Regions from separate parts of the Streptomyces sp. ME02-8801-2C genome, predicted to be linked through region 3. Evidence: riboswitches for the same ligand, from Rfam matches in the RefSeq annotation. Region 3 holds a riboswitch; each other region holds the start of a gene.

Region 1 (4,205 bases), on a different contig from region 3:
GCCCAGCTTTCCGGTGACGGTCTTCTTGTGGTGGTTCAGTTCGGCCTGGCGGGACTTAAGGGTGGTCAGTTCGACGTGGGCCGCCCCGCGCAGCTGCTCGATCTCCCGCAGCTGGTTGCGTACACGGGCCACGTCCGACGCCTGTCTGCTGCCCGCCCGTTCGGCGAAGGCGGCGCCGTCCAGATAGCCGTCGGGGTCGTCGGAGAGGGCGAGTTGCAGCGCGGGGTCGAGTCCGCCGGCGCGGTACTGCGCTGCGGCCATCGAACCCAGTGCCTCCCGGGCCGAGTTGAGACGCTCCTCCTTGCGCGCCGCCTCGTCCCGCAGGTTCTCCAGTCGCCGCTCCGCTCGCTCCGCCTTCTCCTTCGAGCCGTTGTACTTCTCGGTGGCGACCTCCGCCTCCTCGTACAGCTTGTTCACCTTGGCCTGGACCTGCGCCGATGTCAGTTGTGGTTCGGCGTAGCCGATGCCGTCGAAGCCGGTCGCCGTCGCCGCGCCCGCGAGGGCGATCGTCGCAGCGGTGCGGGCCGTATTGCCGTTGAGCGAGCGCTGTCGGGGCTTGCGGTGCGCTGCCACGGGGGGTCACGTCCTTTCGTACGACCGCCACTACGACGACCGCCGGACGGCTGCCTGGGAAGCGGACCCAGGAGGGCGGTTGCGCGTCCGGCGACGGTCCGCACAGGGGAAGCGGTCCGCCGCCGGACTTTCTCGGCGGTGGTGTCCGACTGCCGCCCCTGGCCCGGGCGGCGGTGGGGAGCCGGTCACCTGGAGGAGGACGCTAAACCTGAGAGTGTCGTGGGGGTAACGCCATGTACGGAACTGGCGTGAGCCGACCGCCGGGTGACCGCATGCGACCGTGATCCGGTTCCGGCGCCGCCGCCTTCGCGCTGAGGGCTGATCGATGCGGAGGTTCACGGGACGCGTGGGGGTGACAGGGTGCTATGGGGTGCATATATGCGAGGTCTTGCCGCGCACTCCCGGCCCGGTGTCATGGGGCACGGGTGCCTCTGACTAGGCTCCGGCCTCATGGACGTACTCATCCATCTCGTCGTCGGCCTGCACATCATCGGCATCGCGTCGCTCCTGGGCGGGTTTCTCACCCAGATGAAGGCGATGGGGCAGGGCACGGCTCGCTTCGTGCCGGCGATGCTGCACGGCGCGTTCACCATGCTGGTCACCGGCGTCGCCCTGGTGGGCCTCAACCAGGCCGACGACCAGACGGTCAACAACGTCAAGATCGGCGTCAAGCTGGCCCTGCTGATCGTGATCCTCGGCCTCGTCTATGTGAAGCGGGACGACGAGACCGTGGACAAACGCCTGTTCGGCCTGGTCGGCCTGTTCACCACGGCGAACATCTTCATCGCCGTGCTCTGGACCTGACCCGGCCGAACCTTCCCTCCGCTGTGCGTCAGGCGGGGCGCACCACGCTGTGGATCGTCGACTCGCCGTCGTAGAAGATCGATTCCTCCCGGACGTACGCACCCGGCTTCGGGGCGTGGATCATCATGCCGTTGCCGATGTAGAGGCCGACGTGGCTGATGTCGTCGTAGAAGAAGACCAGGTCACCGGGCTGGATGTCGGAGAGGGAGACCGTCGTGCCCGCGTTCACCTGGTCGTAGGTGGTGCGCGGGAGGGTGACGCCGGCGGCCCGCCAGGCGGCCTGGGTGAGACTCGAACAGTCGTACGAATCCGGGCCGGTCGCTCCCCAGACGTACGGCTTGCCGATCTGTGCGCGTGCGAAGGTCAAAGCCTTCTCGGCCTTGGTGGCATACGAGGCGTCGGGAGCCGCCGGTGCCGGAGTGTCCGAGGCGCTGCTGCCCGCCGCGGGCTGTGCCGCGGCCGCTGCGGCTGCCGCTTCCTGCCGGCGCTGCTCGGCCTCCTGCTGCTGCCGGGCGAGTTCCTGCGCCCGGCGGAGAGCCACCGCCTGCTTCTCCCGTTCGATCGCCGCGAGGCGCAGCTTCTCCTCGGCGGTGAGGCGGGAGAGCAGCCGACGGGCCTCCACGAGCTTCGTCTGGACGGCGGTCTTGGTGATCTGCAGTTCGTCCTGGGACTCGGTGAGCGACTCGAGGGTCACCGAGGCCTCCTGGCGCTTCTGCGTCGTCTCGGCCTGCTCGGTGATGTAGTCGTCGACCGCGTCCTTCTGGCGGGCGGTCAGACGGTCCATCAGCTGGTTCTGGTCGAAGTAGTCCTGGGGGTCGTCCGCGAGCAGGAACGTCGCCGTGTCCGGAGCGGCGGACCCGGTGCGGTACTGGGCCGCGGCGAAGGAACCCAGCTCCTCGCGCGCGTCGTTGAGTTTCTGGGTGCGCCGGGCCACGTCGTCCATCAGGGCGTCGACACGTCCCCGCTGCTTGGAGGCCTTCTCCTTGGCGGCGTTGTACTTGTCGGTGGCGGACTCGGCCTGGCGGTACAGGTCGCCGACCTTCGCCTCGACCTCCTCCATGCTCGGCTTGTCGTCGGACGCGGGAGCCGGAGGTGTGGAGGGCGCCGTGGGCGCGGCGTTGGCGGTCTGGGACAGCAGGGCGACGGAGGTCAGGGCCGCCGTGGCGAAGGCGGGGGTCCGTATGCCTGCTACGCGCGTTCCCGTAGGGCGCGACTTGCGGTGCGACGACGCCAAGGGAGGCGACTCCTTCCACGTTCCGCCTACCGGGTTAGCTGTCGGGTTCGGGCGGGTGGTTCGGAAGGGTTGCCCTACGGTCCTTGCCTGGACGGCGGTTGGACCGATTCACCCCAGGATTTCGGTGGGTCCCCGGCTCCTGCCGCACAGGGCGGCACGATCGGACTCGGCGGAGGCCGCACGGCCCGGCGAGGTTCGCCGGTGGAGATCGAGCGGCCTTACGAAACGCTAACCAACAGGTGTGCCTCCTGTGAAGGTTGATGACCGCTATGCCCGGTACGTTTTTGTGACCTTGCCCCTAAACATGGCTCTGTGTGGTCGATCGGAAGTTGTTTGTGAAGATTCTTGAGGAATGTTGATGTATGGCCTCTTTCGGGCCTGCTGTCCGGACGGCCTGGTCGGCCGGTGCCGATACCAGGGGATGTTTTCGGGGTGGGGGCGGGCTGTCAGTGGGGAGGCCTAGACTCGGAGAGCGATGAGCAGCCTCTTTGACGACAGCTTCCTGGCGGACCTCCAGGGCCCTCGGGCCCACGCGGAGGAACCCCCGCCACCGCCCGAGGACGAGCACGCGCCGGAGCCCGTTCCGGACGACCTGTTCGGCGGGAAGTTCGACGCGCCGCCGGACCGGGACGCGTACTACCGCGACGGCGCACCCCGTCCGGTGGTGGACTCCGCTGCGCTCCTGGAGGGGCTGAACGAGAACCAGCGCGCGGCTGTCGTGCACGCCGACACCCCCCTGCTCATCGTGGCGGGCGCCGGCTCCGGCAAGACGCGCGTACTCACGCACCGGATCGCGTATCTGCTGGGCGAGCGTGGCGTCCACCCCGGCCAGATCCTCGCGATCACCTTCACCAACAAGGCCGCCGGTGAGATGAAGGAGCGCGTCGAGCAGCTCGTCGGCCCGCGCGCGAACGCGATGTGGGTGATGACCTTCCACAGTGCGTGCGTGCGGATCCTGCGGCGGGAGAGCAAGAGGCTGGGCTTCACCTCCTCCTTCTCCATCTACGACGCCGCCGACAGCAAGCGGCTGATGGCGCTCGTCTGCCGCGATCTGGACCTGGACCCCAAGCGTTTCCCGCCCAAGTCCTTCAGTGCGAAGATCTCCAACCTGAAGAACGAGCTGATCGACGAGGAGGACTTCGCCGCCCAGGCGAGCGACGGTTTCGAGAAGACCCTCGCCCAGGCGTACGCGATGTACCAGTCGCGGCTGCGTGAGGCCAACGCGCTCGACTTCGACGACCTGATCATGACGACGGTCAATCTGCTGCGCGCCTTCCCGGACGTCGCCGAGCACTACCGCCGCCGCTTCCGGCACGTCCTGGTCGACGAGTACCAGGACACCAACCACGCCCAGTACGCGCTCGTACGGGAACTCGTCGGCACCGCCGAGCACACCGGCGACGACATCGACGTACCGCCGAGCGAGTACGACCTGCGCCCCGCCGAACTGTGCGTCGTGGGCGACGCCGACCAGTCGATCTACGCCTTCCGAGGGGCGACGATCCGCAACATCCTCCAGTTCGAGGAGGACTACGCGGACGCGACGACGATCCTGCTCGAACAGAACTACCGCTCCACTCAGACGATCCTGAGC
Region 2 (4,205 bases), on a different contig from region 3:
CCATTGAGGAGGCGCACGCCATGAACGACATCGACGTCCCGTCGGCCCGCCATGTACTGCCCGAGTTCACCGAACGCACCAGCTCCGGGTCCCGGACGCTGGATCCGTACTCGAAGCTCCTCGAGGAGCGGATCGTCTTTCTCGGGACCCCGGTCGACGACATCTCGGCGAACGACGTGATGGCACAGCTCATGCATCTCGAATATCTGGCGCCCGAACGGGACATCTCGCTGTACATCAACTCCCCCGGCGGCTCGTTCAGCGCGATGACGGCGATCTACGACACGATGCAGTTCGTCACCTGCGAGGTGGAGACGATCTGTCTGGGCCAGGCGGCCTCCGCGGCGGCCGTACTGCTGGCCGCAGGAACGCCGGGCAAGCGCAGCGCGCTGCCGGGGGCCCGGGTGATGATCCACCAGCCCTCGCTGTCCGAGCCGATCCAGGGTCAGGTGAGCGATCTCGCCATCCAGGCCCAGGAGTTGGCCCGGGTCCGTAACCTGCTGGAAGAACTGCTCGTACGGCACACCGGCCGGAGCCCGGAGCAGGTCGCCGCAGACATCGAGCGGGACAAGATCCTGGATGCCCAGGGCGCGCTGGAATACGGGCTGGTGGACCGGATCGTGCCCAGCCGCAGGTCCTCGGACCCCGCCCCCGGCACGAGGTGAGCCCACCGATGCTTCCGCCCGAACTGCCTCCGCTGCCCGCTCTGACGCGCGCGGAGGGCGAGTTGATCGACCGTTACCTCGAAGTGGCCGATCTGCTCGGCCGTATCAACCCGGCGTATCACGGGGACACGTACCGCGGACTGCGGGCCGCGCAGGCACTGGTCGCCAAGGCGGTCGCCCTGCGGGACGCGCTGGAGTTGATGCATCAGCGGGGCGAGGCGGAGGTCCACGCGGATACGCTGGCGCGTGCGCTGCGCGTCCTGGACGGGGAGCGCCGCACGGCGCGTGTCATCGTTCCGCGTGAGCCCGCCAGTTGACGCATCCGGTCTGCCGGTCCGTACCGGGCGCGCCCAGGTGCCCCGGTGACGCGCTTGTCCAAAACGGGCCGGGAGACGGCCGAAAGCCATCCCCCGTTCGGAGTAGACGAAGGTCCGCCGATTAGACCGGCCGAGTTGCTCGACACGCGCGGTCGACATGCGGAATCGAGGCGTTTCGGCCCTGGTCCGAGGGTGCGCGACCCCATCGAAAGTCGTGCCAGGGTACGGGTGTCCACCCGAACGGGTCAGCGGTGAGTAACGCCACAAAGCCCCGATTCCATTGGGATTTTCCCACTTCCATGAGCCAAGATCCCTTCCTGACGACAAGCCCCCGCCACAAGCGGCGGGGCGATCCGGGCGGACGCCGAGTCCTGCCGCCGCCCGGATGACCGGTCGACAGATGTGCATCGGCAGGAGTGGAGGACCCAAGCACGACGGGTCGCCGGAACGGTCACGCCATGACCGGGCCGAGCAGCCCTTGGGGTGAAGCCGCGTCAGCGGCCGGGCAACTTCGCCAGCCCGAATCCGACAGGTCATCCTTCACAGGCGGCTGACGAAGGGTTGCGCATGTCTGCGCTCAATCGTGTCCCGTCGATGATGACCCGGGCCGGTACGGTCTCGGCTCTCACCCTCGCCGCTGTGGGCGGCGGTCTGGTGCTCCCAGGCGTCAACACGGACGCCGCGGCGGTCACACCACAGACGAAGGCACTTCAGATCGCGGCCTCCAAGAAGGGCTCCCCGTACAAGTACGGGGCCGCGGGACCGAAGAAGTTCGACTGCTCCGGTCTCACGCAGTATTCGTTCAAGAAGGCGGGCAAGTCCCTGCCGCGTACGGCGGCCGCCCAGTACAACAGGACCAAGCACATCTCCGCCAAGAGCCGCAAAAGCGGGGACCTGGTCTTCTTCCACTCGGGCAAGAACGTGTACCACGTGGGCATCTACGCCGGGAAGGGAAAGATCTGGCACTCCCCGAAGACCGGGGATGTCGTGAAGCTCCAGAAGATCTGGACGAAGAGCGTCTGGTACGGCCGGGTCAGCTGACCTGCGCGGGGCGGGAGCGGCGGCCTGGCCTGGACCCGCCGCTCCCGTCCCGTTGCCGTTTCATCAGGCCGGGCTGCGCAGCGGACGCAGTACGTGTGCAGTGCCGCCGAACCGTTACGGCTCCTGCTGGCCCGACGCCGTTACCGGGGGCCGGACGGGGGCCGTCCACGGGAGTTCGATCGATACCGTCTTTCCGCCCTCCCGGGTGGGCCGCACGCACAGTCTGCCGCCCGCCTCCGCGGTCAGCCAGCGGATGATGACCATCCCGCGGCCGTTGTCCTGCTGGACCGCTGCGGGCAGCCGCTTGGGGAAGCGCGGGTGACTGTCCGTGACGCCGATGCGCAGGTTCTCGTCACGGTCGAGGGCGATGTCCACCGTGAAGGCGGGTGACAACCCGAAGGTGTGCTGTACGGCGTTGGTGGCGAGTTCCGAGACGATCAGACGGATGGTGTCGGCGGCTTCGGTGTCACCCCGCAGGCCCCATTCCGCCAGCACATCGGCCACATACGCGCGGGCGGCGGAGACCGAGGCGGGATCGCTCGGCAGAGTGACGGATGCTTCCAGATGGTCTGCCATGGCGAGGTCGTCCCTTTCCCACGGAACCGGAGCCCGACACGGAGCGGCTGGTTCGAGTACGGTCCCGGACTGGTGCTTCGCGCCAGACTGCCATTCCCGCGCCGGTCACGGGGTGCGATCCACCAAGATGTGCATATATCTGTCGCTCGAAGCGGTGAACTCTGCGACCCCAGAGCGTATTTGCGCGGCTCATAAGGAGTAAGGAGTGGCCCATGCAGTACGGTCCCGCGGTGCGCCGCCGAAAGCTGGGTGACGAACTGCGCGCACTGCGCTCCAGGGCCGGCCTCACAAGCGGTGAGGCGGCGCGTCTGATGGGCTGGCACCAGTCGAAGGTGAGCCGCATCGAGACCGGCGCGAGCGGGGTGAAGCCGGCCGACGTACGGTTACTTCTGGACGCGTACCGGGTTCCGGAGGGCGAGTCGCGTGAACTGATACTCGTGCTGGCGGGCGGCGAGGACGGCGGCCGGCACCACTGGTGGCATGCCTACCGGGGCGTGCTGCCGCCCACCTACCGGGACTTCATCAGCCTGGAGTCGCAGGCCAGCACGATGCGCACGCTGGAGACCTCGGTGGTGCCGGGGCTGCTGCAGACCCCGGAGTACGCGCGCGCGATGACCCGGGCCGCCGTGGACGGCGTGGAGGAGACCCGGCTCGACGCACTGGTCGAGGTGCGGCTGGCCCGGCAGGACGTACTGCGTTCGGATCCGCCGCTGGCGCTGAGCGCGGTCCTCGACGAGGCGGTGCTGCGCCGTGAAGTGGGCGGTCCTGAGGTGATGACACGTCAGCTGGGGCGCCTCATGGAAGCGGCCAGACTGCCCCAAGTGCGGTTGCAGATCCTGCCGTTCACCGCGGGGGCATACATCGGCATCACCGGCCCTTTCGTTATCTTCTCCTTTCCGAGCACTTCTGACTTGGATGTGGTTGTTCTCGACCAGATGATGAGTAGCCTCTACCTCGAACGGAAAGAAGACCTCCGGGCCTACAGCGAGGCCTTCAACACCCTTCAGATCCACGCCCTTTCGCCCGAGGATTCGTTGGATTTCATCGCCGGTCTGAATCACGGCGGGTAAGGAGGCGCCATGTCCGCAATGCCTCGAAACGTACCGTCCGTCGTCGAACCGCCCGGTGTTCAATGGCTGCGCAGCAGCTACAGCACCGGCGCGAACAACTGTGTGGAGACGGCCCGTCCGGACACCGGAGTCCGGGCAGGTCGGCTCGCCGTACGCGACTCCAAGAACGTGGCGGGGCCCGTCCTGCTCTTCTTCCCCGAGAGCTGGAAGGGCTTCCTCACCGCGTTGAGGTGATCGCCCAAGGACGCACGGCCGCGGTTCGCCGACTCATGGTCGCGTGTCACTGATCAACGACCCTGTGGATCTACACGTCTACGGTCGGTTCTCGCCGATCACCTGTACCGCACGCGCGATCTGTTCCTCGGCCAGGTCCGCGCGGGCGGTCAGCCGCAGCCGGGACACTCCGTCGGGCACGGACGGCGGACGGAAGCAGCCCACGCCCACGCCGGCGGCCCGGCAGTCGGCCGCCCATCGCACGGCCCCCTCCGGGGAGGGTGCGCGCACGGAGACGACGGCCGCGTCCGGCCGTACCGCCG
Region 3 (4,205 bases):
GGTGAGAAGGTCATCGGCAGTCGGCGTGGTCACACCGGGCACCAGCATCTGCCCTGGGTGGCGCTCGACACCGACGCGACCGAGGAACGCGGCGAGGTCTACGCCTGCGCGCTCGGCTGGTCGGGGTCGTGGCGGATCGCCGTCGCCCAGCTGCCCGACGCGCGCGTGCAGGTCACCGGCGGCGCCGGATACGACGACTCGGGGCTGCTGCGCCTGGCGGCGGGCGAGTCCTTCACCACGCCCGTCTTCGCGGGGCTGTGGACCGACTCCGGGCACGGTGGGGCGAGTCGGGCGTGGCACGCGTACCAGCGCGCGTTCGTCGTACCGGGCGCGGACCAGGACCGGCCCGTGCTCTACAACTCCTGGGAGGCCACCGAGTTCGACATCTCCGAGGAGCAGCAGGGGACGCTGGCCCGGCGGGCCGCCGCGATCGGCGTCGAGCTGTTCGTCGTGGACGACGGCTGGTTCGGCGCCCGCACCAGTGACCGGGCCGGCCTCGGCGACTGGACGCCCAACCCGGACCGCTTCCCGTCGGGGCTGAGGCCGCTCGCCGAGTACGTGCACGCCCTGGGGATGCAGTTCGGCATCTGGGTCGAGCCCGAGATGGTCAACCCGGACAGCGACCTGTATCGCGCGCACCCCGACTGGGTGCAGTTCCAGCAGGGACGCAAGCGGACTGAGTTCCGCAACCAGCTCGTACTGAACCTTGCCCGCGAGGATGTCCGGGAGTACCTCTGGGAGCAGCTCGACGCCATGCTCTCCAGCGCCCCCATCGACTATGTGAAGTGGGACTTCAACCGCTGCTTCAGCGATGCCGGCTGGCCCGGTGAGGATTACCCGCAGCGCCTGTGGGTCGACCATGTGCACGGGCTGTACGCCCTCCTCGACCGGCTGCGGGCGGCCCATCCCGACGTCGCCTTCGAGTCCTGCTCGGGCGGCGGCGGCAGGATCGACCTCGGTGTCCTCGCCCGTACGGACCAGGTGTGGACCTCCGACAACACCGACCCGCTGGACCGCCTCGCCATCCAGGAGGGCTTCAGCCAGATCCATCCGGCGCGGGTCATGGCCGCCTGGGTCACGGACAGCCCGAACACCCAGCTGAACGACCGGGTCAGCTCGTTGCGCTTCCGGTTCGTGAGCGCGATGGCCGGGGTGCTCGGCGTCGGCGGTGACCTCACGACGTGGACGGAGGAGGAGCTGGCCGAGGCCGGGGAGTGGGTGGGGCTCTACAAGGAGATCCGGCCCGTCGTGCAGCGCGGCGACCTCCACCGGCTGCGGCGCCCGGTCGGCGGGCTGAGTGCGGTGCAGTACGTGCTCGGGGACGAGACCGTCGTCCTCGCCTGGCTCCAGGCGCAGCACCACGGCGAGCCGGTACCGGCGCTGCGGCTGCGGGGAATCGACCCGTCGGCGACATACGAATGCCGTGAAACGGGTGAAATCCACAGAGGTGCCGTGTTGTTGCACCATGGCTTGCGAACCGGACTCAAGGGTGACCTCGATGCGGCAGTTTTCCGCTTGCGTCGCATCTGATGCTTCTGTCCGTTATGGAGCATTGATTCCAACTCGCTTCGGAATGCGGGCTCCTGTGAATCGGGCGAGTGAGCAGCGTCATATTCGTGACCGTGTGTCGCCGTCATGTGCACGTAATTTCGGCGGCTTTTAAGGGTGTTCACGCGACGGAAAGATCCATAATTCACGGACCGTGACCGGGAATTCTGGGGTGGATCACAGAAAACCCGCACACAGGGAACCCCAAGCTTGTTTCCGTGCGTCTTGGTCGCTTACGTTCGCCACCCATCCGGACGGACGCCCAATCCTGCCGCCGCCCGGATCCCGTCTCGACCACCCGACAACGGCAGGAGCGGGGGACCCACAGGTAGAACGCCTGCTCCGGTCTCCGGAACAGGCTTGGGGTCAAGTCACGTCCAGGCGTGACCGGACATCTCCAGTCCGCACCCGACAGCTCACCTCGCAGGCGACGGAGAAGGAATTCGCCATGCCCGCGAAGGGTAAGCACCGCCGTCCGAAGTCCCAGCGCTTCATCCGCTCGATAGCCGTCGCCGGAACCGGCGGAGCGGCTCTCGCTCTTCCGCTGCTGGGAGCCACCGGCGCCCACGCGGCCACGGCGGAGTCCGCGACTCAGTCCGTGTCGTCCCTTTCGGTAACCGCGAATTCCATTGCGGCCGAGGCAGTTTCCGCGAAGTCGGAAAAGGCCTCGAAGAAGTCCCGGACCTATTCCGTCCGGGCCGGCGACTACCTCGCGAAGATCGCCCAGGAGCAGGGCGTCACCGGCGGCTGGAAGAAGCTCTACTCGGACAACCGCACCGCCATCGGCGCCGACCCGAGCCTGATCCACCCCGGTCTGAAGCTGTCGATCGGCAGGAAGGCCGCGTCGACCTCGTCGCCCACCTCGAGCTCAGGCTCTGCGGAAGCGTCCTCGAGCTCCTCGAAGTCTTCGCAGACGGAGGCCACCCAGCCGGCCGCCGAGAGCGCGACGGCCGCGACCTCGACGGCGGCCGAGGCAACCAACACCAGCAGCTCCAGTGGCTTCAACCTCCCCGTGGCCGGTGCCACCATCGGCACCGGGTACCACGTGTCGGGCAGCATGTGGTCCAGCGGTTACCACACGGGCGTCGACTTCGTCGTCCCGACCGGCACCTCCCTCAAGGCTGTCGGCGCCGGCACGGTCGTCTCCGCCGGCTGGGGCGGCGCGTACGGCAACCAGGTCGTCATCAAGCTCGCCGACGGCTACTACGCGCAGTACGGCCACCTCTCCCAGCTCTCCGTCTCGGCCGGGCAGTCCGTGACCGCGGGTCAGCAGATCGGCCTGTCCGGCGCGACCGGCAACGTCACCGGACCGCATCTGCACTTCGAGATCCGCACCACCCCGGACTACGGCTCCGACGTGGACCCGGTCGCGTACCTCCGCTCGAAGGGCGTCGCCGTCGGCTGACGAACGTTCGCGGCGAGGACATCCGTCGAAGGCCGGACCCCGATTCCCGGGTCCGGCCTTCGACGCGTTCACGCGCGCGCGTGCGGGTGTGATAGTCAACTCCCTATCCGTGCAAGCGCTTTCTGCCTCAAGGAGCCGCCTCGTGACGACCACTCGCAGAGCCTTCGGAGCCCTCGCCGCAGGCGCGGCTCTCACCGCGCTCGCCCCGGCCACCAGTGCCAGTGCCGCCGCGTGCGGACGCCTCCTCGCCCGTGACGACTTCCGCCGCGGTCTCGGCCAGTGGGCCGTCGAACTCCAGGACGGCGGCAGCGTCACGGCGGCCCGAGGCGTCCTGGAGGTCGACGTGCCGAGCGGCGCAACCATCTGGTTCAAGCGCAGGTTGCGCGGTCCGTACGTCATCGAGTACACGGCGACACCCGTCTCGGCGGGCGGAGCGAACGACCGGGTCTCGGACCTGAACAACTTCTGGAACGCCGTCGACGTCCGCTCCCCGGACGACCTCTTCGCCACCACGCGCGGCGGCGCCCTCGCCGAGTACGACTACCTCAGGACGTACTACGTCGGCTACGGCGCCAACACCAACACCACGACCCGGCTGCGCCGTTACGTCGGCGAGGCCGGGGTGCGCCCCCTGATCTACGATTACCCGGAGCCGCTCCTGGTCCCGAACGAACCGCACGGGGTGCGGATCGTCTCGGCCGGTTCGACGGTCCAATGGTGGATCAACGGGCGGCTCGTCTTCGACTACAGCGACCCGGAGCCGTACACGGATGGGCACTTCGCCTTCCGTACGACGTGGAGCCACTTCCGGATCTCCGACTTCAGCGTCCGTGAGCTGCGTCTTCCCATTATTCCGAGTTGACCAATACTTGACGAGTGGCTTATCTCACCGCCAGTCAAGCCCTTCCTACGGTCGCGTAGCTCACATCGGAAGGTGAATCATGCTCTGTTGTGGCAGACGATTCGAAGAATGACAGCAGAGCAGTGATCGGGTCGTACGTGGCGGTGGGGGACAGCTTCACCGAAGGCGTCGGCGACCCCGGCCCGGACGGGGCCTTCGTCGGCTGGGCCGACCGGTTCGCCGTACTTCTCGCGGACCGGCGCCCGGAGGGCGACTTCGACTACACGAACCTGGCGGTACGCGGAAGGCTGCTCGACCAGATCGTGGCCGAGCAGCTTCCGACAGCCAGGGAACAGGCGCCGGACCTGGTCTCCTTCTGCGCGGGCGGCAACGACATCATCCGACCCGGCA

Evidence for each region. A riboswitch is a leader RNA that binds a small molecule or an ion and turns the genes downstream of it on or off. The one in region 3 is predicted to bind cyclic di-AMP.
Region 1: another riboswitch for cyclic di-AMP. It lies ahead of PV396_RS38800 (NlpC/P60 family protein); the one in region 3 lies ahead of PV396_RS06560 (LysM peptidoglycan-binding domain-containing M23 family metallopeptidase).
Region 2: another riboswitch for cyclic di-AMP. It lies ahead of PV396_RS12940 (C40 family peptidase); the one in region 3 lies ahead of PV396_RS06560 (LysM peptidoglycan-binding domain-containing M23 family metallopeptidase).

What each region holds. Positions count from the first base shown of each region.
Region 1 covers NZ_JARAXP010000020.1:56,733-60,937, reverse strand. Annotated here, with positions in the region: gene PV396_RS38810 (NlpC/P60 family protein) at 1-573, opposite strand, end outside; gene PV396_RS38805 (hypothetical protein) at 1,024-1,377, shown strand; gene PV396_RS38800 (NlpC/P60 family protein) at 1,406-2,611, opposite strand; cyclic di-AMP (ydaO/yuaA leader) riboswitch at 2,619-2,793, opposite strand; gene pcrA (DNA helicase PcrA) at 3,087-4,205, shown strand, end outside.
Region 2 covers NZ_JARAXP010000003.1:893,498-897,702, forward strand. Annotated here, with positions in the region: gene PV396_RS12930 (ATP-dependent Clp protease proteolytic subunit) at 21-665, shown strand; gene PV396_RS12935 (hypothetical protein) at 674-982, shown strand; cyclic di-AMP (ydaO/yuaA leader) riboswitch at 1,367-1,546, shown strand; gene PV396_RS12940 (C40 family peptidase) at 1,550-2,023, shown strand; gene PV396_RS12945 (ATP-binding protein) at 2,138-2,599, opposite strand; gene PV396_RS12950 (helix-turn-helix transcriptional regulator) at 2,812-3,669, shown strand; gene PV396_RS12955 (DUF397 domain-containing protein) at 3,679-3,903, shown strand; gene PV396_RS12960 (8-amino-7-oxononanoate synthase) at 3,982-4,205, opposite strand, start outside.
Region 3 covers NZ_JARAXP010000002.1:428,815-433,019, forward strand. Annotated here, with positions in the region: gene PV396_RS06555 (alpha-galactosidase) at 1-1,530, shown strand, start outside; cyclic di-AMP (ydaO/yuaA leader) riboswitch at 1,814-1,993, shown strand; gene PV396_RS06560 (LysM peptidoglycan-binding domain-containing M23 family metallopeptidase) at 1,997-2,953, shown strand; gene PV396_RS06565 (DUF6250 domain-containing protein) at 3,096-3,815, shown strand; gene PV396_RS06570 (SGNH/GDSL hydrolase family protein) at 3,938-4,205, shown strand, end outside.